4 regions of the Brucella tritici genome follow, and region 1 is predicted to be linked to each of the others. Evidence: riboswitches for the same ligand, from Rfam matches in the RefSeq annotation. Region 1 holds a riboswitch; each other region holds the start of a gene.

Region 1 (8,034 bases):
ACCAGCCCTACGAAACCGATAGCACCGGCAACAGCGGTGGAAGCACCCACGCAGGCAGCTGTACCCAGCACGGCAAAAAGCTGCACACGAGCCAGATTGACACCCATCGTTGCCGCAGCATCGGCCCCCAGTGTCAGACTGTCGAGTGATCGCCCGAGTGCCAGGAGCATCGCCCAGCCAATAAGGATAAATGGTGCGGCGAGAGCCACATGCGTCATCGATCTATCGGCCAGCGATCCGAGCATCCAGAAGACGATTTCCATTGCGGCAAATGGGTTGGGCGACAGGTTCAGCGCCAGCGCCGTCAATGCACCAGCGAGGCTCGTCACCGCGACACCGGCCAATATGACCGCAAGCGTACCGGCATTGCGCCCTGCCAGAAGCTTGACGAGAAACACCGACACAAAGGCACCTGCAAGCGCGAGGAGCGGCAAAGCCAGCGGAAACAGAAGTGAGAGACCGCTGTAAATAGCGATAACCGCGCCGAACGACGCGGATGCGCTCACGCCAAGCAGGCCGGGTTCCGCAAGCGGGTTGCGCAGGTAGCCCTGCAAGGCAGCGCCGGACAATCCAAGCGAGGCCCCGATAAGAAGCGCGAGCAGTGCCCGCGGCAGGCGAATTTCGCGCATGACCAGCACGATCATTTCGCTGTCATCGCCGAAAAGCGCCTTGAGGCTGTCGGTAATACCGATCGTCGCCGGCCCGGTCAGCAACGAAATGATGAAGAGCAAAACCACAAGCATGGCCAGCCCGACGAGCAGAAGATAGAAGCGGTTACGTTCAGTCACGCGCCGCCTCCGCAAGTTCCGCCACGGCTTCGACGCTGAATGGCCCACCGCAAACTGTCAGATTATCCGCTATCGTCACCGCCCTCGCCTGTTTTTCAAGCGCCCGCAACGCCGGATGTTCAAAATTCTCGAAAGCCAGCGCAGGCGCGCGATCTCTTGAACTACGCACCAGAATATCCGGCTTCTCGAGCACCAGCTTTTCCAGCGGCAGCGGAGCTGAACCGCTGATCCCTGCCTTGTCGGCCAGATTGTCAAGCCCGGCAAGACGCACGGCCTCATCAACCAGCGTTCCCCGACCTGATGTGTAACTGTTGGCATTATAAAGCGCGACCGTCTTGCGGCGGACCGGGGGCTGGATTGCCGCCAGAGCAGTTTTCATTTTGTCGATTTCCCGGCTGGCTTCCGCCTGTCTTCCGAGCAGCTCACCCATGCGGCGCAGATGATCTTCTATATCACCGAACGAGCGTGCTGGCGCGAACTCTTCCACACGAACACCGAGCCTGCGCAATAGCCCAACCGTTGCCCTCGACGAAAATGTGCCCGACAGCACGAGATCAGGCTTCATCAGAAAGACCTCTTCTGCCTGCGCATGGTTGACCGGCAACTCCCGAGCTTTCGCAGCCATGACGGACAATTCCGGGTCCTGTGACAAGTACGAAATCGACTGCAACTGGCCCTCATTGGCCAGCAGCAATGCAAGCTGATCGGTGCATACGTTAATGGAAACGACGTGATGGGGAATGTCCGCGGCGTCTGCAGAATTTCGAACGAAAAGGGCCAGTCCCGCCGCGAGGCAGAAGCTGGTGATCCATTTTGCGGATGCCCTTTTCATTCTCTGTTCAGCCTCAGAAATTCCGGGTCAATCCGACATTGATCGTGCGTCCCGGTGCAATATAGCCGGAGCTGGTCTGATAATCCTTGTCAAAAATATTCTCGACCGAGAACTTCAACTGCGACTGCTTGTCGATGGAATAGAGTGCCACGAAATCAGCCGTCACATAGTCTCCAAGCTTCTTGCTGTTCGCAGCATCAGCATAACGCGAACCGCCATAGATCAATCTTGCTGTCAGATCGAGCTTTTCAATAGGAGTGAAATTGACCTCAGCCGCCGCCTTGAAACGTTCACGATAGGGAAGATCCTGGTCCGTATCTTCATCGATTGGCTGCTTCAGATCGACCGATCCCTTGACGCCCCAGCGATCATCGAAACGATGCGCCAATGTGGCTTCGAAACCCGTAACCTTCGCGCTGGCAACATTGTAAGGCAGATAGGATGGCGCGGTGCTCATGATCGCATCGCGCAACCATGTCTGATAGAACGCCAGATCAAGGCTTGTCGAAGCCGTAGCCTGCCAGTTCAAGCCAACTTCATACGAACGGGACTTTTCCGGCTGCAAATCAGGGTTGGCGAAGCCCGGATAATAGAGTTCGTTGAAGGTTGGTGCCCGAAAACCCGTGGCATAGGATGACCGTAAAACAAGGTCTGGCAGCACTTCATAACTCGTACCCAGATTATAGGTCACGACATCGCCGAACTGGCTGTTATGGTCGTAACGCAGCCCGCCATCGAAACGCAGCGCCTCATATTCGAGCGAATATTGACCGAATACAGCAGCCATATCGCGGCTGGTTTCATCATAAGCAACGGTGGTATTGATCTCCTCGCGGTAAGCTTCCACACCAGCGGTCACGGTGTGGTTGACCTTGCCGGTGTCGAAACTCTTTTCAGTCGAGGCAAAGACACCATACCGCTTGGTTTCAAACCGATCCGAACCGCTCACGCCTTTCCGAAAGTTACGGCTGTTGTCGATACCGGTGCTGAATTCCAGTGTCGATGACCAATCCGCCGTATGATCGATGCGTGTTCCGATCTTGCCGGTAAATGCGGCACTATCGGCCTGGTTCGGTGATGGTGCCTTGGCATCATACTGATTGCGCCCTCGGCTAAGGAGACCGTCCGCATAAATTTTACCCCAGTCGAAATCCTTCGACAGCGCAAAATTGAAAGAGCCCTGCAGAAATCCATCGCGATCAGGTTCATGGCCATAGGCATCCGATGTGGTGAAGTCATATCCTTGCGTGCCGGTTATGGCTGCACCGAAGGCATAGTCGACACCGTCGTTGCTCCGTCCCTGAATGGACCCGGACGCATACCCACCCCATGGGTGGCTGACACCGGTAGAAAGGCTGCCACACCAGGAGCGCTCACCGCAGGCACCGCCCTGCTTGGTGATGATATTGACCACCCCACCCATGGCATCGGCGCCGTATTGCGCCGAATGAGCGCCCTTAGCAATTTCAACACGGTCGATGGAACTCAGAGGGATGTTTGCAAGCGCGGTTGCACCGCTTGTCGCCGACGCTGTGCGCACGCCATTGATGAGAACGACCGTCTGCTTGGACGACATGCCGCGCATGTAGATATCCGAAGATGACCCCTGCCCTCCATTCGTCTTGATGGAAACCCCACTATAGGACTTCAGCAGCGACTGCAGATCCGGGGCTGCCGAGCGTTCTATGTCCGCTGAATCGATCACAGTCACGGACGAGGTCGAGCGCTGCAGCGAAGATGCGCGACGCAAGGGCGTGATCACGATTGTATCAAGGACGACACTACCATCGCTGTCTGGCAGACTCTGAGCAAGCGTCGTGGACGGCAGCGCAAGAACACTGGCCGATACCAATAGAACAGATGATTTCAAAAGATGCATTTTCCCTCAACCCGCCGGACCGGAGACCGATACCGGCTTTTCCTCGCACCGCAGGTTGAAGTAATCATGGCACTGAAGTGCCCCTCTTCCCGACGGCAACATTTCAACAATGTCACCGCCACGGACAGCCGCGCCTGGACACACCCCGTATCCATGCATGGGTGACCGGATACGGCAGGTCTCCTGACTTCCGGGTCGTCGCTTTCCCTCCGCCTTCCCGAGTGCATCGACTGCTCTCAGTGGCTTTCACCGCTTACGCGGCTGTGGAGGATAGCTCTCCGGTTACAGTTGCGGGGGCAGTCGCGGCATCAGCCAGAATGGCTTCACCGTGTTCCCTTTTCATCCGCCTCAATAGCGGAACCGTTTCCTGAGAATTGCGATAGCAACATGGTTAAGGATTCGCAACTCCGCTGAAGCGCAATCCGGCACAGAAAACTGAATCACATTCACAAGGAATGGATTCAGCCTCCTGTTTTCAAAGAATTTTCCTATCGCAGGAATGCGCGGAAACGCTGGAGCGCAAAATAAAACAACACCGAGCCAATGACGATCAGTGCCAGGAATTGCGGCCAGACAACACCCAGCCCTGCTCCGCGAAACAGGATCGATTGCGCCAATATGACGAAATGCGTATTCGGCGCTGCCAGCATGATTGTCTGGATGATTTCAGGCATGCTTTCCCGGGGCGTTGTCCCTCCCGAAAGCACCTGCAAAGGCAAAAGCACCAGCATCAGCAACATTCCAAACTGCGGCATTGACCCAGCCGCAGTGGCCAGAAAAATACCAAGGCTGGTCGTTGCGAAAAGCTGGAGCGCTGCACCAACGAGAAACAGCGACACCGACCCATAGATCGGAACGGCAAGCAGCCCCTGCACCACGAAAACCAGTGCAAACGCCGAGGCAACCAGCACGACCAGCCCCATGGACCAAATCTTGCTGACCATGATTTCAACCGGCGTCACTGGCATCACCAATAGATGTTCTATGGTTCCGTGTTCGCGTTCCCGAATAAGTGCGGCCCCCGTCAGGATGATCGATAGCATCGTAACCGATGAAATCACATTGTTGATCGCCCCGAACCACCCCTTGTTCAAATCCTGATTGAACCTCGCCCTGAGATTGAGTTCGACGGGCGTTTGTGCACTACCGCGATAGCGATTGAGGAATTCGCTCACCTCACTCGACACAATCGACTGCACATAGCCGCCACCGGTAAAGGCCTGACTCATTCGGGTTGCATCGACATTGAGCTGAATGGTCGGCGAACGGCCAGCCAAAAGATCACGCTGGAAATTCGGCGGTATGTTCAGTGCAAATGTATCAAGCCCCTCATCCATCCGGGCATCCATTTCGTAGGACGAAATCAGCTTCGGCGGTACGAAATATGACGGATAAAATGCCGTCGTGATCCGGCTCGAAACAGGCGACTGATCTTCATCGACAATAGCTATCGCCGCATTGTTGAGAGTCTCAGGCATCGCCTTGGAAGCCGTATAAATTGCAAGCGTAAAAGCATAGACGATCAGGATCAGCAGCATTGGATCGCGCGCCAGACCGCGCAGTTCCTTCACGCCAAGCTGGAATATGTTGGATATCCGCATCTTAGCTCGCCTGTTTCTTAAGAAGAACGATAGCGAGCGCCATGAGAACCGGCACCGCAATCAGCAGCGGCAAAAACGAACCTGCGAGATCGGCGAACCCCAAGGCCTTGGAGAAAACCCCGCGCGAAATGGTTACGAAATAGGTCGCCGGATAGATTTTACCGATGAACGCGCCCGCACCTTGCAGCGACGATACGGGGTCAATGATACCGGAATACTGCACAGCCGGAATGAGTGTCAGAAGCGCCGTTCCGAAGATCGCTGCGATCTGGCTGTTCATGAAGGTGGACAGCACCAGCCCCATGCCGGTCGCGATCGTGACATAAAGCAGCGCCGCCAGCGCATAAGTCGGAAAACTCCCTGTGAACGGCACCCTGAAAATAAACACCGCAAAGGCTGTCAACATCAGGAAATTCAAAAATGCCAGCCCGATATAGGGCAGTTGCTTGCCGAATAGAAACTCGAATTTCGTCACGGGCGTCACGTAAAAATTGATAATCGACCCCAATTCTTTTTCGCGAACCACGCTCAACACTGCCAGCATCGAAGGGATCATGAGCAGCAGCAACGGAATGACCGCCGGCACCATTGCCACGAGGCTTTGCACATCGGGATTATAGCGGTAGCGTATCTCCAGATTGAAGCTGCCGACATTCGCCGCACTACCGTAAAGCTCCCGGGCTTTCTGCGTCAGCCAGTTGGCGTGCATGCCTTGAACATAGCCTTTGATTGTCTCGGCTCGTGTGGGCATAGCGCCGTCAATCCAGGCGGCAACTTCCACCGGGCGCCCACGCATGACATCTGCGGCAAAATTCGGCGGTATCTCGATAGCCAGACTGATCTCGCCATCCCGCATTCGCCGGTCCAGATCATCGTAGTCGGTTATGGGAGGCTGTTCGGAAAAATAGCGCGAACCTGCAATTTGCTGCGTGTAATCACGGCTGATCGTCGTATCGTCACGGTCGAGCACCGCAAATTTCAGATTCTCGACATCCAGGTTAATACCATAGCCAATGACAAACATCAGGATGACACTACCGAGTATAGCCAATGTTGCGCGGATCGGATCGCGTTTCAGTTCAAGCGCCTCGCGCCGCGTATAGGCCAGCATTCGCCGCAAGTCCGGCATCCAGCTTGAAGCCTTCTTTGGATGCGTTTCGCCTGCCTCTGTTATCTGTTCTGGGACAATTGCAGGCGATGGCGCTGACTGTTCTGTTTCACCAATGGCGTCCTGAAGATATGCGACGAAAGCTTCTTCCAGAGTCTCAGCATGGCGACTTTCGGTAATCGCCTTAGGCGTATCGCTAATCAGAACTTTACCTGCATGCATCAGCGAAATCCGGTCGCAAAGCTCGGCTTCATTCATGAAATGGGTAGAAACGAAGATCGTAACATTGTCCGTGCGCGACAGATCGGCGAGGATTTGCCAGAAAGCGTCACGAGCGACCGGGTCCACACCCGATGTCGGCTCATCAAGAATGAGAATATCAGGTGAATGGATCAAAGCCACAGCCAGTGACAGGCGCTGGCGGATACCGAGCGGCAAGGCGTCGGGTAAGGAATCCATAACCTCAATAAGATCGAAGCGTTCGGTCAATTCCTGAATACGGCGCTCGGTCAGATCCGGTGCCATATCGAACAATTTGGCATGGAGTTCCAGATTCTGACGAACGGTCAACTCTGAATAAAGCGAAAACGCTTGCGACATGTATCCGACATGACGGCGTATATCGATATCCTTGGGATCGACCTCTCGCCCGAACAGCCGCGCCGTTCCCTCACTGGCAGGCAACAACCCGGTCAAAACCTTCATGGTCGTGGTCTTGCCGCAACCGTTGGACCCCAGAAATCCGAAGATTTCACCACGCGGAATTCGAAAACTTACATCATTCACGGCAGTGAAGTTGCCGAAGCGAACAGTGACGTGTTCTGCCTCAATCGCGATCTCAGCATCCGCACCGAAATCGCGATGTGGAATTTCGATATCCTGATGGTCTTTCCGCAATTCCTCCGGCAAGAGCGCGATGAAAGCCGCATCGAGATTGGGAGTGTTGGTGCGCTGCAGCAATTCGTGCGGTGTACCCGTCGCCAGAATCTGCCCATCATTCATAGCGACCAGCCAGTCAAAGCGCTCGGCCTCTTCCATATAGGCCGTGGCGACGATGACACTCATTCCTGGCCGATCCTTGCGGATGTCATCAATCAGCTCCCAGAACTGGCGCCGAGATAGAGGGTCAACACCTGTCGTTGGCTCATCGAGTATAAGCAGGTCCGGATCATGGATGAGCGAACAGCATAGGCTGGTCTTCTGCTTCATCCCGCCTGATAGCTTGCCAGCCGGGCGGTCCGCGAAAGCCGACATGCCCGTGCGCGCCAGAAGATCGACGATACGACGCTCACGCTCTTTTCGATTATGTCCGAACAGCCGTCCGAAAAAGTCGATATTCTCGAACACCGAAAGCGTGGGATAGAGGTTCTTCCCAAGCCCCTGCGGCATATAGGCGATACGGGGATAAGCAGACTGAAGATGCCGCTTATCTGAAATATCACCGCCGAGAACCTCGATGCGTCCCTGTTGCATCGTTCGCGCTCCGGCGACCAGCGATAACAGGCTCGATTTCCCAACCCCGTCAGGCCCGATCAAACCAACCATGCAACCAGCGGGAATATCAAGGTTCACCTCGCGCAGAGCATGTGCCTTCTCGTAGGACAGTCCTACGTCTTGCGCGCGGACGACAAAGCTGTCGTCTTTGGCGCCAGCTTCGACAGGAACGTCGTTCATTTCACGGTTTCCGCAAGATTTTTCGGCCACTCAGCATTAGCGTCAAGCTTGACATAAGCCATGCCCGGCAATCCGGTTTTCACCTGCTGGATATATTTTTGAAGCAGTTCTTGCGGGATTTTCGCCTTTACGCGGAACATCAGCTTCTGGCG
Region 2 (8,034 bases), on a different contig from region 1:
GCCGGTTCGGAACCGATATTGGCAAAAGCACGAATGCGCGCACGCGGCTTGATGTCGAAGGCCTTGCCAGCCTTCCTGGAGCCAACCAGAACGCCAGCCGCACCATCGACGATGCCCGACGAGTTACCGGCATGGTGGACGTGATTGACGGTTTCGATTTCCGGATGGGCCTGAATGCCGACCGCATTGAAGCCGCCCATCTCACCCGGCATCACAAAGGACGGATTGAGCTGGCCCAGAGCCTGCATATCGGTCGTCGGGCGCATATGCTCGTCATGATCGAGAATGGTCAGGCCATTCTGGTCCTTGATCGAAATGACCGAATTCTTGAAATAGCCCTTTTCCCACGACTTGGCAGCGCGCTTCTGGCTTTCGACGGCATAGGCATCAACGTCATCGCGGCTGAAACCATATTTCGTGGCGATCAAGTCGGCGGAAACGCCCTGCGGCATGAAATAGCCGGGGAAGCCGACCGATGGGTCCATGTACCAGGCGCCGCCCGACATGCCCATGCCCACGCGCGACATGCTTTCCACGCCGCCAGCAATCACCAGATCGTCGGAACCAAAGGCGACCTTGGCTGCCGCCAGATTGACCGCATCGAGGCCCGAAGCGCAGAAGCGCGAAATCTGGATGCCCGGCGCCTTGAAGTCGTAACCGGCTTCAAAGGCGGCAGAACGCGGAATGACTGCGCCAGCTTCGCCGACCGGATCGACGCAGCCGAAAATAATGTCATCGACCTTTGCAGTATCGATGCCGTTGCGGTCGCGCAGGGATTCCAGAACCTTCGCGCCCAGACGCACGGCAGGCACTTCGTGCAGGCTGCCATCCTTCTTGCCACGTCCGCGCGGTGTGCGCACGTGATCGTAAATATAAGCCTCAGCCATGTTGACTCCTTCCCGCTAAATTCGAAATTTAGCTCAATCCCTAACTCAGAATTTGTCCGCGTTGAGCGCCATCATCGAATCCGCACCCGACTGGATGCGTGCGAGATGTGCTGCGCTTTCCGGCATGATCCGCTCGAAATAATAGCGTGCGGTGACAAGCTTGGCTTCGAAGAAAGCCTTGTTGCCTTCACCACTGCCAAGCTTTTCTTCGGCGATCTTGGCCATGCGCGCCCACATGAAGCCGAGCGCCACCAGACCGAAGAGATGCATATAGTCATTGGAGGCTGCACCGGCATTGTCGGGCTTGGCCATCGCATTCTGCATCAGCCACATGGTAGCGGCCTGAAGATCGTTGAGGCCCTTCTTCAGATGCTTGGTGAAGAAGGAAAGCTTTTCGTTCTCGCGATTGGCTTCACAGAATTCGCCCACTTCCTTGAAGAAGGCAGTAACCGCGCGACCGCCATTCAGTGCCAGCTTGCGACCGACGAGATCGAGCGCCTGAATGCCGTTTGCGCCTTCATAGATCATGGCGATGCGCGCATCGCGCACATACTGGCTCATACCGTGTTCTTCGATATAACCGTGGCCGCCGAAGACCTGCTGCGCCATGACGGCGTGTTCAAAACCCTTGTCGGTCAGAACGCCTTTCAGAACCGGCGTCAGAAGCCCAACGAGGTCGTCTGCTGCCTGACGTTCCGCTTCATCGCCTGCACGATGGGCAATATCGGAATTGAGTGCCGTCCAGAGGATAAGCGCGCGACCGGCTTCGTTAAAAGCGCGGATGTTCATGAGGTTGCGGCGAATATCCGGATGCACGATGATCGGATCGGCCTTCTTGTCCGGTGCTGCGGCACCCGAAAGCGCACGACCCTGAATGCGCTCACGCGCATAGATAGCAGCATTCTGGTAAGCGGTTTCGGCGATCGAAAGGCCCTGCAGCGCCACACCAAGCCGCGCTTCGTTCATCATCGTGAACATGGCGCGCAGGCCCTTATGCGCCTCGCCGATCAGAAAGCCCTTTGCCTCGTCATAATTCATGACGCAGGTGGCATTGCCGTGAATGCCCATCTTTTCTTCGATGGAACCGCAGGAAACGCCATTGCGCTCGCCCGGATTGCCATCGGCATCAAGAATGAACTTCGGCACGATGAACAGCGAAATGCCCTTCACACCTTCCGGCGCGCCGTCGATACGGGCCAGCACCAGATGGATGATGTTTTCCGACATATCGTGTTCGCCAGCCGAGATGAAAATCTTCTGGCCAGAAATCTTGTAGCTGCCGTCTTGCTGTGGCGTGGCGCTGGTGCGCAGCAGGCCCAGATCCGTACCGCAATGCGGTTCGGTCAGGTTCATGGTGCCGGTCCAGGTGCCTTCCACCATCTTCGGCAGATAGGTGTCCTTCTGCTCATCGGTGCCGTGGGTCAGGATCGCGGCAATCGCGCCCTGTGTCAGGCCCGGATACATGGTGAGCGCCATATTGGCCGACGACATATATTCGCCGACAGCCGTGTGCAGGAGATAGGGAAGCCCCTGTCCGCCATATTGTTCGGGCACAGCGAGACCAAGCCAGCCGCCTTCACGATACAGATCATAAGCCTGCTTGTAGCCCTTCGGCGTCGTCACCGAACCGTCCGAATGACGCTTGCAGCCTTCTCGATCAGCGGTCTGGTTGACCGGGAACAGGGTGCCTTCGGCGAGCTTCGCGCCTTCAGACAGGATTGCCTCGACGACATCGGGCGACGCGTCGGCAAAGCCCGGCAGGTTGTTGTAGCGCTGATAATTCAGAACGTCGTTGAGAACGAAATTGGTATCCTCAACTGGCGCGCGATAGCTCGGCATAGAAATCCTCCAAATTCACCACCTGAGCCGTTCCGCGATGGCTGGAACGAGCCCGTAACCGCGTTTCATGCCTGCATGCCACATTATAGCAAAACGTTGTGACAGCGCGCATGTTGCAACAAAAAGGGATGATTTCCTGCGAAAATAGCCATTTTTGCCGCTTTTTCGACCGAGCGTCTCACGGAATCCGCACTCACCCGATCAATTCCGGATCGAAGCTAACCTACTTTGACGTTTCCGTAAACGTCAAAAATTACACAAGTTCGTGCGGGATGGGGAAATGCTGCTGTAATCGCCGCGTCGCGTTGATTTCCTACACTGCTTGCCGCCCAACAATGCCTGTTCTCCTCCGGCAATGAGAGCGTCTATCCGGCAGCAATACCCAACGACCTGAATCCGTTGCAACTGGCGGCTCGCCTAATTCAGATCAAATAATGATGTAAAGATATAAACATTTCTTTATGTAATATTGACACTCACACGCAATTGCGACAGACTGGATTTTGTCGTGGTTCTTCACCGGAATGGTCTGGTGAAGCTAAGAGGGAAGCCGGTGCGCCTTATGGCAAGGCCGGAGCTGCCCCCGCAACTGTAAGCGGCGAGCCGATATTCATGACGCCACTGGTGCAAATCCGGGAAGGCGAATAGAGGCGATGACCCGTAAGCCAGGAGACCTGCCCCGACATATATCGTCCATGGGCGGGGTGTCCTGATGTGTCGCATTTACAACCAGCTTCCTGAGGCCGGTTTGTGTCACGCACATTCAAATGACCTCGCCCCCAACTTGTATCGGGGTTATGCAGTCATGTCTAAAGCTACCATCACAACAGCCACCTTGGGCGTACCGCGCATCGGTCGGCGCCGCGAATTGAAATTCGCGCTTGAAGCCTATTGGGCCGGGAAATCATCTGAAACGGAGTTGCTGACTATCGCCAGTGCCTTGCGCGCCGCCAACTGGAAAGAGCAACGCGATCAGGGCATCGTGAAAATTCCGTCCAACGACTTTTCGCTTTACGACCACGTGTTGGATATGGTGGTCACGGTCGGCGCAATTCCGGCTCGTTACGGGTGGAACGGCGGCGAAGTCTCACTCGACACCTATTTCGCAATGGCGCGCGGAAGTCAGGGGGAAGTGGATTCCTGCGGGCATGCCCATCATGGCCATGGCATAACCGCGATGGAAATGACCAAGTGGTTTGACACAAATTATCACTACATGGTCCCGGAACTCTCCGACGATCAGGAATTCAGGCTTTCCAGCACCAGGATTATCGACCATTTTCTGGAAGCCAAGGCTTTGGGCATTCACACGCGCCCTGTCATTCTTGGCCCGGTGACGTTCCTGAAGCTTGCAAAATCGACTTCCGACGGCTTCAATCCCATAGCGCTTTTACCAAAGCTTCTGCCTGTCTACGAACAATTGCTGCGAGAACTTACTGTTGCAGGCGCCGATTGGGTGCAGATCGATGAACCGGCACTCGTACTCGATCTCATTCCCAACGAGCTGGCTGCATTCGAACTCGCCTATAAGCGTTTGACATCAGTATCCGGGCCAAAAATTTTGCTCACAACCTATTTTGGAGCGCTGGGTGCCAACCTCGATACCGCCATATCCCTGCCAGTGGCCGGCCTGCATGTCGATCTTGCCCGGGCACCGAAGCAACTTTCCGAAGTCGTATCGAAACTCGCTCCGGAAAAAATCCTTTCTCTCGGCGTGATCGACGGTCGCAATATCTGGCGCACGGACCTCGTTTCGATCATTGACGAGGTGCAGCCGGTCATCGAGCGACGTGGTCCGCAATCCGTTGAAATCGCGCCTTCCTGCTCGCTGCTTCATATACCGATCGACCTGACGCTTGAAGCCGATCTCGACGCCGATCTGAAGAACTGGTTGGCCTTTGCAGCCCAGAAGTTTGAAGAACTGGCCGTTCTGGGACAGGCATTGGCATCCGGGAAAAGTACTGTTCTGCCACAGCTCAAGGCCGCAAGCGAGGCCATCGCAGCGCGTGCAGCGTCGGCCAAGGTTCACAACAAGGCTGTTGAACAGCGCGTTGCATCTGTTGAAAGCAGTATGAAAAAGCGTACCAGCGCTTTTGGTAAACGCCAGAGGTTGCAGAGTGACAGGCTTGGCCTGCCGCGCTTTCCCACCACGACAATCGGTTCTTTTCCACAGACCGCTGAGGTCCGCAGAGCCCGCGCCTCTCACAACAAGGGAGAAATCAGCGACAGCGACTATGAAACCTTCATTCGCAGGGCCACCGAAGCGGCCATCCGCTGGCAGGAAGAAATCGATCTCGATGTTCTGGTTCATGGCGAGTTCGAACGAAACGACATGGTGCAGTACTTTGGCGAAAAGCTATCGGGCTTCGCTTTCACCAAACATGCATGGGTTCAAAGCTACGGATCGCGCTACGTTCGCCCGCCGATCATCTTCGGAGACGTTTCGCGCCCCGAACCGATGACCGTCGGATGGTGGAAATATGCCCAGTCCCTGACCTCACGCCCCGTCAAGGGCATGCTGACGGGGCCTGTGACGATCCTGAACTGGTCTTTCGTTCGTGACGATATTCCACGCGCTGAAACCTGCCGCCAGATCGCATTTGCCATCCGCGACGAGGTGATCGATCTTGAAAAGGCCGGAGCGGCTATGATCCAGATTGATGAGGCTGCCTTGCGCGAGGGGCTTCCATTGCGCCGCCCGGACTGGAAAAACTATCTTGACTGGGCGGTTGAATGCTTCCGCATCTGTTCGAGCGGCGTTTCTGACAAGACGCAGATTCACACGCATATGTGCTATTCGGAATTCAACGACATTATCGATGCGATTGCGGATATGGATGCAGACGTGATTTCGATCGAGACATCACGCTCGCGCATGGAATTGCTTGATGCTTTCAAGTCGTTCAAATATCCGAATGAGATCGGACCGGGCGTCTATGACATCCACTCGCCGCGTGTACCGGAAGTATCTGAAATGACGAACCTGCTTTCGCTCGCTCGCCAACGACTTTCGGACGGTCAACTCTGGGTTAATCCGGATTGCGGTTTGAAGACACGCAAATGGGAAGAAGTCCGCCCGGCTCTTGTCAATATGGTGGCCGCTGCAAAGGCTCTCCGCGCACAGGCATAAGCTCAAAACGATCCCTCGTGCCGATCCGCCGGTACGAGGGCCTCACTATATTCGTTCAACGTCCGCAAAAACCGCCTGAGCATTTTCGATCCGGCGGCCTGTCTGGACGGTTTTAAAATCCGAAATTTTCGGGAATTATGTTACGCAGCAGAAGAGGTCGCAGGTGCGGAAGCGACCGGGGTTCTCGACCGTGCGGGAGCAACCTTCTTCTTCGGCTTCGGCAGCAAACCTTCGCGCTGCGCCCGCTTTTTCGCATCCTTGCGCGCACGGCGAATAGCCTCACCCTTCTCACGCGCGCGCTTCTCCGAAGGCTTTTCATAAGCCCTGCGTTCTTTCAGTTCGCGGAGAATTCCCTCGCGCTGCATCTTCTTCTTGAGCACACGCAGCGCCTGATCAACATTATTATCTCTTACCAGTACTTGCAATTTAGCTCCTTTCCTGGCCGCACAGAAACCGATAAAATGCAATCATTTCATCGTACTGGCTACGACCTGCCTCTATTCATCCGTTTTGCACGATTGCACAATACAGCTATGGGACCGGCTATAGTGCGAGCCTATCGCGCTCAAGGCGCGCAGCTTTCAATCGTTCGGTCTTGGCATCCACCGCAGCTTTTTCATGCTTCAGGATAGCCTTTGCCGTCTTGTCGGTTATGGCGCTCTTGGCTTCCATACGCGAAAGCGGCTTCTTGAACAGCGTATCCTCGGTCAGTCCTGCCGATTTTTGTTCGAGCATTCTACTTACTCCCGATGAAGAGTCGCTTCACACTTTTCGAGCGGCTCTGGTTAAAGCGGAGTCGTTGGAACCACTCTATCCATTTGTTTTTACGCATGTCTTTGTCCCGAAACCGGTTCCCACTTTCGAGAGACATGCTTCAGGATGGACTCCAAAATAAAAAAGGCCGGGAGAAACCCGACCTTTCAATCGCCTCAACAATCAGTGCCAGTACATCCGTGGTCAAAGATCGGAGACAATAACTTAGCGCCCGAGTTAAAGCGCCTGAAGATTATCAGCGGCTTTCTTGCCGGAGCGACGATCCGCCACCAACTCGAAGCTCACCTTCTGACCCTCATTGAGCGTATGCATACCTGCACGCTCAACTGCAGAGATGTGAACAAACACGTCCGGTGAACCATCATCAGGCTGAATAAATCCGAAGCCTTTGCCGCTATTAAAGAATTTTACTGTTCCGTTTGCCATAGAGAATTCCTTTCAATTCGCATGGTTGAAGAATAACGAAATAATTTTCGTCGCGATTTTACGAAATTGAAAGAAAAGTCATGACGCTTTATGCGCCTTGTCGTTCGATGACAAAATCGATTTTTAATAGATATACCCTTATTCCACCCTCTACAAGGGTAGCAGGTTAATTTTATTTTTTCACCATCAATTCGATTTCGCCATAATTCTTTCAATAACACCGGAAATCGGGCGATATGCATGCCAGAAATACCAAAAAATATTGAACATTTTCGGCGAACAAAAATTTACAATTCAAATTCTATTGCGGGCGAAAGACAGGTGTTTCTGCCCTTGAACTCCAGTCGCGAAGCTGTGATCGCGCGTGAATTGTTTTGATCGGGTTCGCTATGGAACCAGGCAAATTCATCGCTACCTCAATAGATGCGGATCGGCCCGGCATAGTTGAATGAATATGCGAGTTGACGATCCCACGGAGGAGCGCAATCCGATTGGCGCTATTCGGGAGATGACTGAAATGCGGTACCACCTTATGGCTGCCATTGCGGCAGGTGTTTCGCTGTTTTCATTTGCTGCACATGCAGAAGATTTCACTAAAGGCACACTGAAATCCTACGATCGGGCGAGCCAGGTCGTCACTTTGACCAACGGTCAGAGCTTCGAACTCTATCCGCCTTATCATCCGAATGTACGGCCTGGTGAACGGGTTGTCGTTGACTGGCAGAGCAATCTGAACGGCGATGATCACGCCGATTTTGTCGGCCCGGCATCAATGCACCACATGTAACCGGAAAGAAAGGCGGCAGAATTGCCGCCTTTCTTCTATCCATTTGCCGCCCAAGGCTTACTTGACCCATACAACGCGGCGCGTCTGCGTATCGATCAGCGCCGGACGATCCTCCACATAGACGTAGGCATAGGCCGGCTGCTCAGGAACGGCGACCAGCGGCACATTATCAGGGATGACCGTGCCTTCGG
Region 3 (8,034 bases), on a different contig from region 1:
AATAGGCCGCATTGAAAAGCACCAGACTTGACTTGTTCAAAAGCGAGAATGGCAATTCAAACGGTACTCCAAACCGCCCGGCGGGCGAAAAAGAGCCATTCGGCGCAGCCACATGATTACCAACTATCAACAGGCCCCGGCCATCGGAGAGCTGATCCACCCAGGCAACAGCATATTCATTTTCATGATCCGCCACCTCGGCCATATCAAAATATGCACCAAGATCGCGGAAAGGCCGAACCTTCTCTTCGACGTCGAGACCGCCCACCCGCATGAGCCGGATCGTTGAGCGAAGAATTAATCCAGTCAGCCCCATTCCGCCGATTGTCGCCCGGAACAGGTCAATATTTTCCGCATCGGAACATCTGTAATGGACACCGTCCGAGCGAAGCAGTTCCACCCCCTCAACATGACACCCGAAACTACCCCGCCGGTGATGGTTTTTGCCATGCACGTCATTGGCGATGGCGCCGCCGAGCGTCACAAACTGGGTGCCCGGTGTGACAGGCAGGAAATAACCATATGGGCCAATATGGGCGATGATCTCACTCAAAAGCACGCCACTCTCAGCCGTCAGCAATCCCTTATCGCGATCGAAGTGCAGTATCTTTTTTTGCGCCTGCATGGGCACAAGGAAGCCCGCATCATTATGGCAGCTATCGCCGTAGGAGCGACCATTTCCGAACGGCAACAAGCTCGCATCGCCGGGCAAGGCTCGCGTGAAATCAGTTTCCAACCTCTCCAGCGGAAGGTATTGCCGTTTTCGCCGGTCAATGCGGCCAAAACTGTCGAAGTATCGTTCCATCAGCGCATACCAGCCACAAGAAGCAGCACCGCACCAAGCGCGATGACAACCTGACTGCGCCAATCCCTGGCAATGAAGAGCACTGGATCGTCATCCATGTCGCCCCGATGCGCCAATATCCACACACGCACATTGATATAGAGTACGATCGGACCAAGCGGCCATATCAGCCAGGGATAGGTGTAAAGCGTCTTGACGGCATCGCTATTGATATAAAGCGCCAGAACCAGTGCTGCGGTAAATGCAGCCGCAACCCCACACTGCCCAACAATATCGCGATCTTCAGGGCGGTAGCCTCGCCCCAAAATCCGGTCCTTTTCTGTCACTGTAGCGCCCTGCAACTCGACATAACGTTTCACCAGCGCCAGAGAAAGAAAGAAGAACATGGCAAATGCCATCAGCCAGAACGACGGCGGAATATAGGAAGCCGCCGACCCTCCCAAAAGCCGCAGGCTGTAAAGCCCTGCGAGGCAAATCACATCTCCCAACAACATGCGTTTCAAGGCGAAGGTATAGGCGGTCGTGAAAGCCAGATAGGTGACAATTGCGAGCGTAAAGGCGGACGGGAGGAAGAAGCAGACGAAAGCCGTCAGAACCAATAACAGCGCCGCAACGCCTAGACCAAAAGGAATGGATATCTGTCCGCGTGCAAAAGGTCGCTGATTTTTTCGCGCATGTCTTCGATCCACCGGAAGATCAACAATGTCATTGACGATATAGATCGCAGATGCCGTAGCAGAGAAGGCGATGAATGCCAGACAAGACGCAGTCAACACGTCGGGTTTCAATATGTCATGCGCCAGAATGGCCGGCACAAAGACAAGCAGGTTCTTCAGCCACTGATGAACACGCAGCATACGAACATAGGTTCTAATAGTCGGTTTCTCACCACTGAAAAGTTTGCAGCCAGTCCGTTGCTGGAAATGTGCCGCCGCGTGATCGGGCGCGACAACGATCGCCTGTCGGGCTGCATCGAAAACCGGCAGGTCATCACGATCATTTCCGGCATAGTCAAACCCCTGTCGTTCATAGTGTTCGACAAGCAGATTGGCCTTGCGTTCCGCCGAAAGATTGGTCGTGTCGGAGGTCGAATAGATGGCGCTGAAAATCCCAAGCTCGGACGCAACGGCCTTGGCCATCGGTTCTGCCGCTGCTGTTGCCAGCACCAAAGTTCGTCCCGATGCGTGTTCGCTGCGCAGAAACTCCAGAAACTCGGTTCGATAGGGAAGTCGCGATGCATCGAGCGTAATGCGTTCGGCCACCTGCCGCTTGAGATAGGCCTTACCCGAGAACAGCCAAACCGGCAGCATGAAGACGAACAGGATGTTCTTCTTCAAAAGAAGAAAAATGCCCTCCCACAGCAGATCGGTCGAAACCAGCGTTCCGTCCAGATCGACTGCCAGCGGCACATCCTTGCTGTTCTGCCCCCGCGTGTCCATTTTCAGCCCTTTTTTCGCTCAGGCGTGAATGCGGTTCGATCAACCTTTTTCGCCTAAGCCCCCTGTCGTAAAGGGATAGAGGCAGAAACCAAATGAAAAATGAATTTTTTCGATACAATCAATAATTGATTAGCTGAATACAATTTCTGCTTAAAATTTTCTCAATAGCCAAGTTACGACATAATGCTAACGGTCTGCATCACTCATGTGTCGCAAAACGAGACCGCAACGTCAACGCCTTCTCCATCACGGAAGGTTTCGGCGCCGGTGTCACGCGGCGCCGAAATGCCATCAGAAACTCCAGTCTTCATCCTCGGTCGCAACCGCCTTGCCAATGACGTAAGACGAGCCGGAACCGGAGAAGAAATCGTGGTTTTCGTCTGCATTCGGTGAAAGAGCGGACAGGATCGCCGGATTGACCTTGCACGCCTCCGCCGGAAAGAGTGCCTCATAGCCAAGGTTCATGAGGGCCTTGTTGGCGTTGTAGTGCAGGAACTTCTTGACGTCTTCGGTCAGGCCTACGCCGTCGTAGAGCGCTTCCGTGTAACGAACCTCATTGTCGTAAAGTTCCAGCAGAAGCTCAAAAGCAAAATCCTTGATCGTCTGCTTCTGCTCTTCGTTCAGCCGCTCCAGTCCACGCTGGAATTTATAACCAATGTAATAGCCATGCACGGCTTCATCCCGAATGATGAGCCGGATAAGATCGGCCGTATTCGTCAGCTTTGCCCGGCTCGACCAGTACATGGGCAGATAGAAGCCAGAATAGAACAAAAAGCTTTCCAGAAAGACGCTGGCGATCTTCTTTTTCAGCGGATCATCCGCGCGATACTGGTCCAGGATCAGGACAGACTTGCGCTGTAGAAACTCGTTTTCCTCCGACCAACGATAGGCATCGTCAACATCCGGCGTCAGGCACAGCGTCGAGAAAATCGACGAATAAGAGCGCGCGTGAACTGCTTCCATGAAGGAGATGTTGGACAGCACTGCCTCTTCATGCGGCGTCACGGCATCATCCATCAGCTTCACGGCACCGACCGCGTTCTGGATCGTATCGAGCAGCGTCAGCCCGGTGAAAACGCGGATCGTCAGCTGCTTTTCCTGCGGTTTCAGCGTCTCCCATGACTGAATGTCATTGGAAAGCGGCACTTTCTCCGGCAGCCAGAAATTGCCGGTCAGACGGTTCCAGACCTCAAGGTCTTTCTCATCTTCGATCCGGTTCCAGTTGATGGCGCGCACGGCTGCAGGCTTCGGGTTCTTGGTCTTCACTTGAATATTCATGGTCATCACCAGTGGTCAGAGGGCGCAGGAAACGCAGCCCTGCACTTCCGTGCCGGAAAGCGCCATCTGGCGCAGGCGAATGTAATAGATAGTCTTGATGCCCTTCTTCCACGCGTAGATCTGCGCACGGTTGATGTCGCGGGTAGTTGCCGTATCGCGGAAGAACAATGTCAGAGACAGGCCCTGATCGACGTGCTGCGTCGCCGCCGCGTAAGTGTCGATGATCTTTTCCGGCCCTATCTCATAAGCATCCTGATAATAGTCGAGATTGTCATTGGTCATGAAAGCTGCCGGATAGTAGACGCGGCCGATCTTTCCTTCCTTGCGTATCTCGATCTTCGACACGATCGGATGGATCGAGGAGGTCGAATGATTGATGTAGGAGATCGATCCGGTCGGCGGCACGGCCTGAAGGTTCTGGTTATAAAGCCCGCCCTCCATCACCGCATTTTTCAGGTCGCGCCAGTCGTCCTGCGACGGGATCGCAATGCCAGCTTTTTCGAAGATTTCGCGAACCTTTTCCGTCGCCGGTTCCCAAAGCTGCTCGGTATATTTGTCAAAATATTCACCCGATGCATATTTGGATTTCTCGAAACCCTTGAACGACTTCCCCGTTTCCACCGCAATCAGGTTCGATGCGCGGATCGCATGATAGGTCACCGTATAGAAATAGATATTCGTGAAATCGACACCTTCATCGGAACCGTAGTAAATCCGCTCGCGGGCGAGATAACCATGCAAATTCATCTGGCCGAGACCGATGGCATGGCTTTCATCATTCCCTCGGGCGACTGACGGCACGGAACCGATATGGCTCATATCGGAAACTGCAGTCAGGGCGCGGATGGAGGTCTCGATGGTCTTGCCGAAATCTGACGAGTCCATCGCCGATGCAATGTTGAGCGAACCCAGATTGCACGAAATATCCTTGCCGAGATAATCATAGGAAAGGTCCTCGCCGAAGATGCTCGCCTCGCTCACCTGCAGGATTTCCGAACAGAGATTGCTCATGGTGATGCGCCCATCAATCGGATTGGCGCGATTCACCGTGTCCTCGAACATGATATAGGGATAGCCGGACTCGAACTGGATTTCCGCCAGCACCTGAAAGAACTCGCGTGCATTGATCTTCTTCTTGGCAATACGCGCGTCGTCGACCATTTCCCGATATTTTTCGGTGACCGAAATCTCGGTCAATGGAACGCCGTAAACCCGCTCCACATCGTAGGGCGAGAAGAGGTACATATCCTCGTTGTTCTTCGCGAGTTCGAAGGTAATGTCTGGAATGACCACACCAAGCGACAAGGTTTTAATGCGGATTTTCTCGTCGGCGTTTTCACGCTTCGTATCAAGAAAACGCATGATATCCGGGTGGTGTGCGTGCAGATAGACAGCGCCGGCGCCTTGCCGCGCGCCAAGCTGATTAGCGTAGGAAAAGGAATCCTCAAGAAGCTTCATCACCGGAATGATGCCGGATGACTGGTTCTGGATTTGCTTGATGGGAGCACCCGCCTCGCGAATATTGGTGAGGCTCAAGGCCACCCCGCCGCCCCGCTTCGACAATTGCAGAGCCGAGTTGATGGAGCGGCCGATGGACTCCATATTGTCCTCGACACGCAGCAGAAAACACGAGACGAGCTCGCCGCGCTGTTTCTTTCCCGCATTGAGGAATGTAGGCGTCGCAGGCTGATAGCGGCCTGAAATGATCTCATCAACGAGATCGCGCGCAAGCTGCTCATTGCCGCGCGCCAGCGCCAGCGCCACCATACAGACGCGATCCTCATAGCGCTCGAGATAGCGCTTTCCGTCGAAGGTCTTCAGCGTATAGCTGGTGTAATATTTGAATGCGCCAAGAAAGGTCGGAAACCGGAATTTCTTCGCATAGGCTTCGTCGAAAAGATCGCGCACGAAATTGAAGGAATACTGGTCCAGTACTTCCTGTTCGTAATAGCCTTCGGCCACCAGATAATCGAGCTTTTCCCGCAAGTTATGGAAAAAGACGGTGTTCTGGTTCACGTGCTGGAGGAAATACTGGCGTGCAGCCTGCCGGTCTCGATCAAGCTGGATTTTTCCCTCGTCATCGTAAAGGTTCAGCATCGCGTTGAGCGCGTGATAATCCAGCCCGTCCGAGGATTTTGCCGGTTTGCTGCTGTTGGAAGTCGCCGCTTGAGGCGCATCCTGCGCCACTGGTCGTGCCTCGCGCTCTCGGATCAAGGTCGTGTCTGCCGTGTCCAAAATCGTTCCATCCCGTTTTTGACATTGCCAATGTCCTCATCGGTTCCCAGAAGCTCGAAGCGGTAGAGATAGGGAACCTGACATTTGGCGGAGATAATGTTGCCGGCGATACAGAAAGCCTCGCCGAAATTGCTGTTTCCCGCGGCAATCACGCCGCGGATGAAAGAGCGGTTGCTCTCATCGTTGAGGAAGCGGATCACAGGTTTGGGGACAGCGCCCTTGGAGCCGCCGCCGCCATATGTGGGCGTCACGAGCACGAATGGCTCGCGCACCTGCAATCCGCCTGAACCGTCCATCGGGATACGGTTCGACCGCATTCCAAGCCGCTCGACAAACCGGTGTGTATTTTCCGACCGGCTGGAGAAATAGACGATCAGGCTCATGTGACCATAGCCCTCAGGCGAGAGCGCTGATCATATCGGGCCGGAAGCCCGCCCAATGGGATTCACCTGCCACAACCACCGGCACCTGGCGATAACCCATGCCCTGAACGAGATGGAAAGCATCGGCATCGGCAGAGATATCGATGACCTCATATTCGATGCCTTGGCGGTCGAGGGCGCGTGTGGTGGCGGTGCACTGAACGCAGGCGGGTTTGCTATAAACTGTAACGTTCATTTTTTCCTCACTGGAGCATGTCTCCCAAAAGTGGTAACCGGTTTTGCGGCTAAGACATGCATAAAAACAAAGGGATAGAGTATTCCCAACGGTTCGGTTTAAACTGGAATACTCTCGATAGGAGACGCAAAGAGCCGTTCGCACATCGCAAGATGCGCGTCGAAAGACATGAGATACGGGACCGGCCGGTCGCAATAACAAGCAGCCTGACCGCAACAAACTATACCTCGAAGGGAGGACCGGAACCGAAACTGAATATACTGGACATGGACTTCACCCCGAAGCTATGAGCGGGAAGTTCGGGACAGCAATCTGCAAGGCAATAGTTTGCCACACATAATTGCGCGCCAACCGGACACCCCGCCCGTGGACGTTTTCGTTCAAGGCAGGTCTCCTGGCTCACGGATCAACGTCCTGTCCGCCTTCCCAGCCAAAGCCAGTGACATGATGAACAGAACTCTCCGCTTACAGTTGCGGGGGCAGCTCCGGCATTGCCCCATCCATCATGGATGAAACGCACCGGATTCCCGTCTTAGCTTTCGACCCAACGAATCGAAAGAACCTAGAACACTATATATAGTAGTCGAAGTTAAAAACCCGTCAACGGATAGTTGGCGGCAAACGTAAAATTAACGGGCCATTATGTGAGCCCTGTGAATAGCAGGGATTATCGCTGTTTATTTTGCGGGTTTGATCGGTTTCGGTCTGAATTCCGGCTTGATGGCCTTGAGGGCCATGCGATCCACCAGCGCGGGAGCGACAAGTTTCAACCAGCGCCCGAATCGCATCTGGGGCGTCATCAACACTTCACGCTTGCGTGCCCGCACACCTTCCAGCATCAGTCGTACGGCTTCTTCGACCGGCATCATGTCATCTTCACGGACACCGCTCGTTCCAAGAGTGCCACCGCTTGCACTATAGCCCACTTTTCGAATGTCGGTTTTGACGACGCCCGGATAGACGATGGTGACCGATATCCCGCTTGGTTCCAGTTCTGCACGAAGCGCCTCACAGAAACCCGAAAGAGCGAACTTCGTTCCGCTATAGGCCGTACGCCCCGGCACGCCGATCAATCCGGCAACAGATGAGACAGCCACGATACGTCCCTTGCTGGCGGCAAGATGCGGAAGTGCGGCATGAATGGGCCAGACGCTACCCCAGTAATTCAACTCCATCAGATCATGCATCCAGTTGAGATCGTCCGGCGTGATTTCGGCAAAATTGGCGTGAGCCGACATGCCGGCATTTACGATCAACGTGTCGATGCGACCGAAAGCAGAAACAGTCTTATCAATCAAAGCGATGCAGGCTGCACGAACTTTCACATCGGTCGGCACCACCAGCACGGAGCTGCCCAGTTGCCGCAACTCGGTGGCCAGATTTTCCAGCTTTTCCACATTGCGCGCAGCTAGCACAAGAGCAGCATTGGCGCGGTCACGCCGGACAATCTGCCGTGCAGTTTCTGCGCCGATTCCTTCCGATGCTCCCGTTATGATCGTCACATCCATGCGAGGCCCTCCCTGCCTGTCGATCAGATGACAGGCAAGGTACAGGCAGGGCAATCCGTGCGTCTAGTGATTTAGACCTTGCGCGATAGAATAGCAGCAAGAGCGAGACCGCCGATCAGCGATATGTGCTCCAGCGCCACCGTCATATCCC
Region 4 (8,034 bases), on a different contig from region 1:
CCAAGTCGCTCTATGCGGTCTATCTCACCGTCACCGGCGCTCAACATCCTTGATAAAACAACGGCGGCTTTCCAAAACGAAAAGCCGCCGCTCTTTATAAGTATAGTAATTCATTGAAAAAACTGCATTCGCCGCACACCGCATTCACGCGAACATGCCAATAATGTTTCTTTATTTAAAACGGATCTTCCCGAAAACCGGAACGACCCGCATATCAGGACCGTGAATGACGGAACAAATCAAGGAATGATCTCTTCTGTCCTTCAGCGGTGCGCTCAACAAGAAAGGCCCCAGCCTTGCCGATGAGTACACTGCCCTGATGCGCTGAGTTTTTATAACCCAATCGTCAACGCGACGGAAACAGTTTGTCAACAAAACTGCTCAAATTACTGTGAGAAAAATTTGAAAGAACTACATATTCTCATAACGTTACCCGACGTTTCATAGTATCAGTATTAGCTATATCTATTTTATAATCCTATTTATTTCCCATTCATTAGAAGAAATGCATAAAACCCAACGAAGATTTGCAGATAATCGGTCACGCCGAATGTCTGAGCTCCAGAGAGCGATGGCTCGGCGTCCGGTAACGGATGTGACAGCCGCTGATACCCTGATATTCGACATCGACCTCGACGCCAAAAACCTCGGCAATACGCTCTGCCCGCAAAACATCGCGCGGCGTGCCAAGCGCAACGAGATCGCCCTTGTCTATCACCGCAATACGATCACAGAACATTGCGGCGTGGTTCAGGTCGTGTAAGGCGGCCACCACCGTCAGTTTCTGGCGGCTGACCAGATCGAGCAGCCCGATCTGGTGCCCGATATCGAGATGATTGGTCGGCTCGTCCAGAAGCAAAATCTGCGGTTCCTGCGCCAGAGCGCGGGCAATATGCAGGCGCTGTCGTTCACCGCCGGAAAGCGTATGCCAGCAGCGGTCGGCCAGATGCGCCATATCGACATTGACCAGTGCCTGGTCAACGATAGCATCATCCTCTGCCGACCATGGCGACAGCGCGCCAAGATAGGGCGTCCGCCCGAGTTCGACCGCCTGGCGCGCCGTAATGCGTTCTGCCGTTCCTGCCTGCTGCTCGACCAGCGCCATTTTCCGGGCGATCTCGCGGCGGCTGAAACTGGCGATGGGCGCGCCGCACAGATTGATTTCACCGACACGGCACCTGCGAACGCCGGACAGCAGGGAGAGAAGGCTGGTCTTTCCCGATCCGTTCGGCCCGATGATGCCAAGAAACTCACCTTCCGCCACTTCCAGCGAAACATTGCGCAAAATTTCGACATTGCCTGCCGACCAGCCGACATTGCGTGCTGAGAGGATCATGACGACGCCCTCCTTTGTCCAAGCAACAGAGCGAATGCCGGTGCCCCGAACAAGGCCGTGATGACGCCGATCGGCAAAACCTGCCCCGGAATGATGATGCGTGACAGGATATCGGCGACGATCATGAAGATTGCCCCGATGAGTGCTGCCGCGGGCAACAGCCTGCCGTGTCTGACCCCAACCACCATGCGCGCCGCATGGGGAATGACGAGACCGATAAAGCCGACAGAGCCAACGATGGAAACCATGACCGCCGTCATCATGGCGCTGACACCAATCAGCACCGCATAGACGCGACGCACCGGTATGCCGAGCGAAGCGGCGGATTCGGTTCCGAAGGTAAAGGCATCGAGCGCACGCGCATGCCACAGGCAGATGGCAAGCCCGATCAGGCAGGCAGGCAGGGCAAGAGTGACATCAGGCCAGCGCACGCCCGAAAGATTGCCCAAAAGCCAGAACATGATGCCGCGCGCCTGCTCCGCATTTGCGGCTTTTGTGACGATGAATGATGTCAGCGCATTGAAAAGCTGCGAACCGGCAATGCCTGCGAGGATGATCGCGCTGCTGCCGCGTCCGGCTCGCAACGCCAGCAGTGACACAAGGCAGAAAGCAACAATAGCGCCAATGAACGCACCCAGCGAAAGCGTCAGCACGCCAGCGCCTATGCCGAGAATGGCAACGCCGACCGCGCCCGTCGAAGCACCAGCGGAGATGCCCAGAATATAAGGATCGGCGAGCGAATTTCGGAGCAGCGACTGCAGAATGACACCAGATATTGCGAGCGACGCGCCACAACATGCCGCGATAACCGCACGGCTGAGACGATAGCTCCAGACGATCCCTTCATCGATGGGCTCGAGCGGATATCCGGCATTCCACACCCGATTGGCCACGGTCTTCGCAACCACATCGAGCGGTATTGCCGTTTCGCCTATCGCCGCTCCGAACCAAAGAGCAAGAAGAAGCAGGACAAGCGAAAAGGCCAGGAAGAACACGCCGGAGCGTGCCCTTCCCTTCTGTTTGAAGCCTGTTGTCGCCGCCCGAACCGTCACTTGTTCAGGCCCGAGGCGGCAATGTCGGCAGCAAGCGTTTCAATGCCTTCAATCACGCGAAGCGACGTGCTCATCGACTGCGCATCCATATCGAAGACATGCTTGTCCTTGACCGCAGGCATCAGTTTCGTGACCGCATCGTTCTCGAGGAACTGGTGCTTGACGGCAATGTCGTCAGCCGGATAGCGACGGCGATCCAGCTTTGCAGCCACGATCATCGAAGGGTTCGATTTTGCAATCGTTTCCCATCCGACCGTCGGCCATTCTTCCTCGCTGTCGATCACATTCTTGATGCCGAGCGCCGAAAGAATATAGGCGGGCGCGCCGAACTTGCCTGCAACATAGGGATCGGCATCGACCTGCGTGCTGGAGAACCAGACGACAGCCGAAAGCTTTCCGTCCGCAGCCCCAATTTTTTCACGCGCAGCCGCTTCACGCGCCTTCAGGTCGGCGACGAGTTTCTCGCCACGGTCCTGCACATTGAAGATTTGCGCCAGTTCGGTAATTTCCTGATAGACGATATCCATCTTGAACGCCGCCGTACGAACGCCGTCGCCACCACCGGAATTGTCTTTGCCAACGCAATCGGATGGCGAGGTATAGGCCGGAATGCCCAGTTCCTCGAACTGTTCAGGCTTTGCCACGATGCCTGTCGGGCCGACATGCCACTGGAAATCTGCCGTCACGATATCCGGCTTCTGCGCCAGAACGCTTTCAAAGCTCGGATCATTATCGGCAAGCCGCTTGACCTTGGCATTCACCTCTTCAAAGCCTTTGAGAACAGGGCCGAACCACACTGCCGTGCCGACGACCTTGTCGCCGAGACCCAGGCTGTAAAGAATTTCTGTGCTGCTCTGGCCAACTGCAACCGCGCGGGCGGGTGCCTGCTTGAAGGTAACGACACGACCGCAATTTTTCAGAGTCAGCGGATATTGCGTTTCCGCTGCCTGAGCGGTCACACCGCCTGCGAGAAAAAATGCAGCCGCGCAAACGGCGGCGCGAAACGGCATCTTGCCGAGAATATTCATGAAAGTCCCCGAAATGATGAGAGAAAGACGCCCTGTCAGGCGGCGGATAAAATCCGGCGCGGAAGACGAACAGGCATATCCGGGAACATGTCGAAATCATGCGATAACGATGGGAGGAAGCGTCCTGCGACGCGGAAATCTGTCATAACCGGCTCCTGCTCCGGGCATCCCCGCCCGTGACAATGGACAACACTAAACGGCAGGTCTCCTGGCTCACGAATATCTGCTGTTCATCTGCCTTCCCGCGCTTCTCCGGCACAGTGGCATGACGCTTTGAACGTCACGAGGATGAACGGCAATCCGCTTACAGTTGCGGGGGCAGCCACGGTCTTGGCCCCTTTTCGGGTCGTCCTCACCGTGTTCCCTATTAATCCCCTTCGCTCTCGGTCGGGGAACCGTCGTTACACAATTACGTCAGCGCATCGCCGCCGTCAAGCGCGTCTCGCGCTCTGTTTCGGCCTGCAATTTCAAGTGATTCGAAAGTCTGCCGCTTAAATTGCGGCCAAACTATAGTCGCACATACTGGCCTATTGAATTTGTTTTTGGCAATATCCATGTAGACAACTCCCGCTAGAGGAGCGGGACTTTGGGGAGGTCCGCCGGAAGGCGGCATACATTCTATCTGGGAGGACATATGCGTAGATTTATTCTGGCCCTGACGTCGGTGGCGGCGTTGGCCATGGCAGGCTCTGCTTCCGCAGAAGACTATAAGGTGCTTGCGCCTGCGGCTCCAGGCGGCGGCTGGGACCAGACGGCACGCACGATGCAGAGCGCGCTTCAGGATGAAAAGATTTCCGGCAGCGTTCAGGTCATCAACGTTCCGGGCGCTGGCGGCACCATCGGCCTCGCTCAGTTTGTAAACCAGAACAAGGGCGACCCGAGCCAGCTCATCGTCGGCGGCTATGTCATGGTCGGCGCTATCCTGACCAACAAGTCGCCGGTGACACTTGATGCCATCACGCCGATTGCACGCCTCACAGGTGAATATGAAGCCATCGTCGTACCGGCATCTTCCGACATCCAGAATCTTGGCGATCTTGCCGCGAAGCTGAAGGCTGATCCGGGCTCCGTTTCGTGGGGCGGCGGTTCCGCAGGCGGCACCGATCACATCACCGCAGGCCTCTTTGCCAAGGCAGCAGGGGTCGACCCGACCAAGGTCAACTACATCGCCTTCTCCGGCGGTGGTGAAGCACTGGCTGCCATTCTCGGCAATCAGGTGACCGTAGGCATTTCCGGCTACGGCGAATTCGAACCCCAGATCAAGGCTGGGACGCTGCGCATCATCGGTATTTCAAGCGACAAGCGCCTGGAAGGCATCGACGCACCAACCTTCAAGGAAGGTGGCGTGGATGTTTCGATCCAAAACTGGCGCATGGTGGGTGCGGCTCCCGGCATCACTGCCGAACAGGAAGCTGCCATCAATGCCGATATCGAGAAAATGGTAAAGTCCGAATCCTGGCAGAAAGCCCTGAAAGACAAGGGCTGGGCGGATACATATCTCGCTGGCCCGGCATTCAAGGAGCAGCTTGCCAAGGACGTCGCCGCGACTGAGACCATCCTCAAGGAAATCGGCCTCGTCAAATGACAGGATCAGAACCGCAGGAAAAGCGCCGCCCGGAAGGGGCGGCGCCAGATTTCGCCGCTCTTGTCATCGCCCTTGTTCTTGCAGCTGTCGCCATCGCCATTGCGTGGTCGACAACCTATGGCAACGACGTGACGAGCTACTCGCCGGTCGGCCCGAAAACCGTCCCCTATGTCGTTGCAGCCGGATTGTTCGGCCTTGCCATATGGACCGTATTCGAAGCGCTTCGCGGTGATTTCCCCGAGCGTGAGCATCAGGAAATCGCCCCTATGGCATGGATCATCGGCGGCCTGGCTATCCAGATGCTGACGATGAAGACAGTCGGCTTTTCCCTGTCCACCGGCCTGCTTTTCGCAGCAACAGCACGCGGCTTCGGCTATCGCAAATTCTGGATCAGCGTTCCCGTCGGCATCGTCTTTGCCTTCGTGATCTGGTTCATCTTTGCGCGCGGCCTGCAGCTATCGCTGCCGTCCGGCTGGCTCGAACAATTCGTTTAGAGCATTCCCAGTTTTGACTGAAACATTGGAAATGCTCTAAGTCCTTGTTTTGTCGCATTATCCTACGCAAAGCCGCTTCGCGTTTTTGCTGGAAATGCTTTAAAGGCTAAGTGCCATCATGGATACTGTCGCACTTCTCGCCAACGGGCTTCTGGTGGCGCTTGAACCATCGAATCTTCTTTATGCGCTGATCGGCGTCACGCTCGGCACAGCCGTCGGCGTCTTGCCCGGCATTGGCCCGGCGCTCACCGTCGCGCTCCTTCTGCCCGTTACCTACAAGCTGGACCCGTCCGGCTCCCTCATCATGTTCGCGGGCATTTATTACGGCGGCATGTATGGCGGCTCAACCACATCGATCCTGCTGAATACGCCGGGAGAAAGCGCCTCCATCGTCACCGCGTTGGAGGGCAACAAGATGGCTCGGGCCGGACGTGGCGGACCAGCACTTGCAACGGCGGCCATCGGCTCGTTCATTGCGGGCCTGATCGCCACTCTGGCGCTCGCCTTCGTAGCACCTTGGGTCGTGAAATTCGCCTTGTCCTTCGGGCCTTCCGAATACTTCGCACTCATGCTTCTGGCTTTCATGACAGTCTCGGCCGCATTCGGCGATTCCACGCTGCGCGGATTGACATCCCTGTTCATCGGATTGGCGCTCGGCCTGATCGGCATCGACCAGTTGACCGGTCAGGCACGCCTTGTCATGGGAACGCCGAACCTGCTCGATGGCATCAATGTCACCACATTGGCGGTGGCGCTGTTCGCCATCGGCGAAACGCTTGCGGTCGTGTCGAAGAAGCTTCGGCCAGAAGATGAAGTCATTGCGGTCAAGGGTTCCGTCTGGATGACCAAAAACGACTGGAAACGCTCTTGGATGCCGTGGCTGCGCGGCACCGCCATCGGCTTTCCAATCGGAGCCATGCCTGCGGGCGGCGCCGATGTATCGAGCTTCCTTTCCTATTCAGCGGAACGGCAATTCTCGAAACATCCGGAAGAATTCGGCAAAGGCGCCATTGAAGGCGTTGCGGGACCGGAGGCAGCCAACAATGCTTCCGCCGCCGGAACTCTCGTTCCGCTTCTGACGCTTGGCCTGCCCACCACAGCGACGGCTGCAATCATGCTTGCCGGTTTCCAGCAGTTCGGCTTGCAACCCGGCCCCCTCCTCTTCGTGACCAATGCCACGCTGGTCTGGGGTCTGGTGGCGAGCCTTCTCGTTGCCAATCTGATGCTGCTGGTTCTCAACCTACCGCTGATCGGCCTTTGGGTGAAGATGCTCACCATCCCGCGCCACTGGCTCTATGCAGGCATTCTGGTTTTCGCAACGCTTGGAACAATCGGCGCGAATGCTTCCACCTCCATGCTGTTCGGCCTGCCGGTCTCATTCGAACTTGGCCTGCTTCTGGCATTCGGTGTGCTGGGCTATGTACTACGGCGCTTCTCATACCCCATCGCGCCGGTTGTCGTGGGCCTGATCCTCGGGCCAATGGCAGAAAAGAGCCTGCGTCAGGCTTTGCAGATCAGTCAGGGAAACCCGATGACTCTGGTGCATTCCTGGGTGTCGATAGTGCTCATCACACTGGCGATTGCCGCAGTCGTCGTCCCCATGGTCATGAGACAGCGGGGCAAGGGTGCCCTGTTGAGCCAAATGGCGACAGATGAGGATTAAACACAAGAAAGCCCGGCATTGCCGGGCTTTTTACTCAGATACGCATACGCTTACTTAACTGCTCAACCCTGAATACGACGGAACTGGTCAACGTCGATGCCAAGCGTCTCAAGGTCCTGGGCAGTTGGCTTCTGGCCAGCGCGCACAGCAGCAGAAGCACGAACGGCGCTACCGAATTGCGCGAATGCACGACCGAAACGATTATTGAAGCGGGTAAACATTTTTCTCTCCATCACGGACACTTTGTCGGTCCGTGCCCATGAGATGGGGATCGCGCCGATTACTTAGAAGATCGGCATTTGCATGCCAGCCATGCAGTTTCGGCATGCTCCTTTCAGCCCGTCTTGATTGCGATCAATGCCACCCGCTCGCTGGCTTGCGAAGCTCTTTTCAACCAAAGGAAGGAGCTACAGAATGTCGAATACCCCCCACACACTTGGAGAAGAGTTTCCCGGCCAACTCGACGCCATTCATGCCCTGAAAGCAAAGGATGCGCATTTTGCCCGCATTCTGGAAGAGTATGATTCCGTCAATGACCGCATTCACCGCGCCGAAACGAAGATTGCGCCGGTGAGCCAGGAAGAAGAAACGAACCTGCGCAAACAGCGTCTCACCTTGAAGGACAGCATCGCCGAGGCGCTTGCCGCAGCCTGATGTGCCATTCGGGATAACATAACGTAAATCACTAGCGAAAGCAGCCCAGACAGGGAGCCTTGGAGCGCATCTGGAAAAGTGCGAAACAGTTTTCTGACAAGGATGCGCTCTAACGTTGATCTGTCTTGGCTGAGGAAAGCAATGATGAAAGGATTTCTAATTGTTCCTGCTGCTTTTCGATAAGTGCTTTGAGTTCGTTCGAACGCAATTGATCAAACTTCT

The links. Region 1 has a riboswitch for cobalamin ahead of F9K94_RS04170 (TonB-dependent receptor domain-containing protein). Riboswitches for the same ligand answer to the same signal wherever they lie in the genome.
Region 2: it holds a riboswitch for cobalamin, as region 1 does, so the genes downstream of both, metE (5-methyltetrahydropteroyltriglutamate--homocysteine S-methyltransferase) here and F9K94_RS04170 (TonB-dependent receptor domain-containing protein) in region 1, are expected to answer to the same signal.
Region 3: it holds a riboswitch for cobalamin, as region 1 does, so the genes downstream of both, nrdH (glutaredoxin-like protein NrdH) here and F9K94_RS04170 (TonB-dependent receptor domain-containing protein) in region 1, are expected to answer to the same signal.
Region 4: it holds a riboswitch for cobalamin, as region 1 does, so the genes downstream of both, F9K94_RS16885 (ABC transporter substrate-binding protein) here and F9K94_RS04170 (TonB-dependent receptor domain-containing protein) in region 1, are expected to answer to the same signal.

What each region holds. Positions count from the first base shown of each region.
Region 1 covers NZ_WBVY01000001.1:833,045-841,078, forward strand. The annotation lists gene F9K94_RS04160 (FecCD family ABC transporter permease) at 1-788, opposite strand, end outside; gene F9K94_RS04165 (ABC transporter substrate-binding protein) at 781-1,620, opposite strand; gene F9K94_RS04170 (TonB-dependent receptor domain-containing protein) at 1,634-3,499, opposite strand; cobalamin riboswitch at 3,656-3,879, opposite strand; gene F9K94_RS04175 (ABC transporter permease) at 3,988-5,100, opposite strand; gene rbbA (ribosome-associated ATPase/putative transporter RbbA) at 5,102-7,882, opposite strand; gene F9K94_RS04185 (HlyD family secretion protein) at 7,879-8,034, opposite strand, start outside.
Region 2 covers NZ_WBVY01000004.1:568,906-576,939, forward strand. The annotation lists gene F9K94_RS17185 (acetyl-CoA C-acetyltransferase) at 1-887, opposite strand, end outside; gene F9K94_RS17190 (acyl-CoA dehydrogenase C-terminal domain-containing protein) at 933-2,726, opposite strand; cobalamin riboswitch at 3,219-3,422, shown strand; gene metE (5-methyltetrahydropteroyltriglutamate--homocysteine S-methyltransferase) at 3,532-5,856, shown strand; gene rpsU (30S ribosomal protein S21) at 5,997-6,281, opposite strand; gene F9K94_RS17205 (hypothetical protein) at 6,400-6,591, opposite strand; gene F9K94_RS17210 (cold-shock protein) at 6,847-7,056, opposite strand; gene F9K94_RS17215 (hypothetical protein) at 7,574-7,843, shown strand; gene F9K94_RS17220 (DUF1236 domain-containing protein) at 7,901-8,034, opposite strand, start outside.
Region 3 covers NZ_WBVY01000002.1:769,171-777,204, reverse strand. The annotation lists gene F9K94_RS08955 (FAD-binding oxidoreductase) at 1-805, opposite strand, end outside; gene F9K94_RS08950 (UbiA family prenyltransferase) at 805-2,244, opposite strand; gene nrdF (class 1b ribonucleoside-diphosphate reductase subunit beta) at 2,536-3,522, opposite strand; gene nrdE (class 1b ribonucleoside-diphosphate reductase subunit alpha) at 3,538-5,757, opposite strand; gene nrdI (class Ib ribonucleoside-diphosphate reductase assembly flavoprotein NrdI) at 5,733-6,140, opposite strand; gene nrdH (glutaredoxin-like protein NrdH) at 6,154-6,375, opposite strand; cobalamin riboswitch at 6,743-6,956, opposite strand; gene F9K94_RS08925 (SDR family oxidoreductase) at 7,053-7,883, opposite strand; gene F9K94_RS08920 (DoxX family protein) at 7,955-8,034, opposite strand, start outside.
Region 4 covers NZ_WBVY01000004.1:503,283-511,316, forward strand. The annotation lists gene F9K94_RS16870 (SMP-30/gluconolactonase/LRE family protein) at 1-53, shown strand, start outside; gene F9K94_RS16875 (ABC transporter ATP-binding protein) at 542-1,336, opposite strand; gene F9K94_RS16880 (FecCD family ABC transporter permease) at 1,333-2,388, opposite strand; gene F9K94_RS16885 (ABC transporter substrate-binding protein) at 2,385-3,416, opposite strand; cobalamin riboswitch at 3,598-3,827, opposite strand; gene F9K94_RS16890 (Bug family tripartite tricarboxylate transporter substrate binding protein) at 4,051-5,001, shown strand; gene F9K94_RS16895 (tripartite tricarboxylate transporter TctB family protein) at 4,998-5,495, shown strand; gene F9K94_RS16900 (tripartite tricarboxylate transporter permease) at 5,614-7,158, shown strand; gene F9K94_RS24455 (hypothetical protein) at 7,221-7,379, opposite strand; gene F9K94_RS16905 (YdcH family protein) at 7,573-7,812, shown strand; gene F9K94_RS16910 (DUF1003 domain-containing protein) at 7,922-8,034, opposite strand, start outside.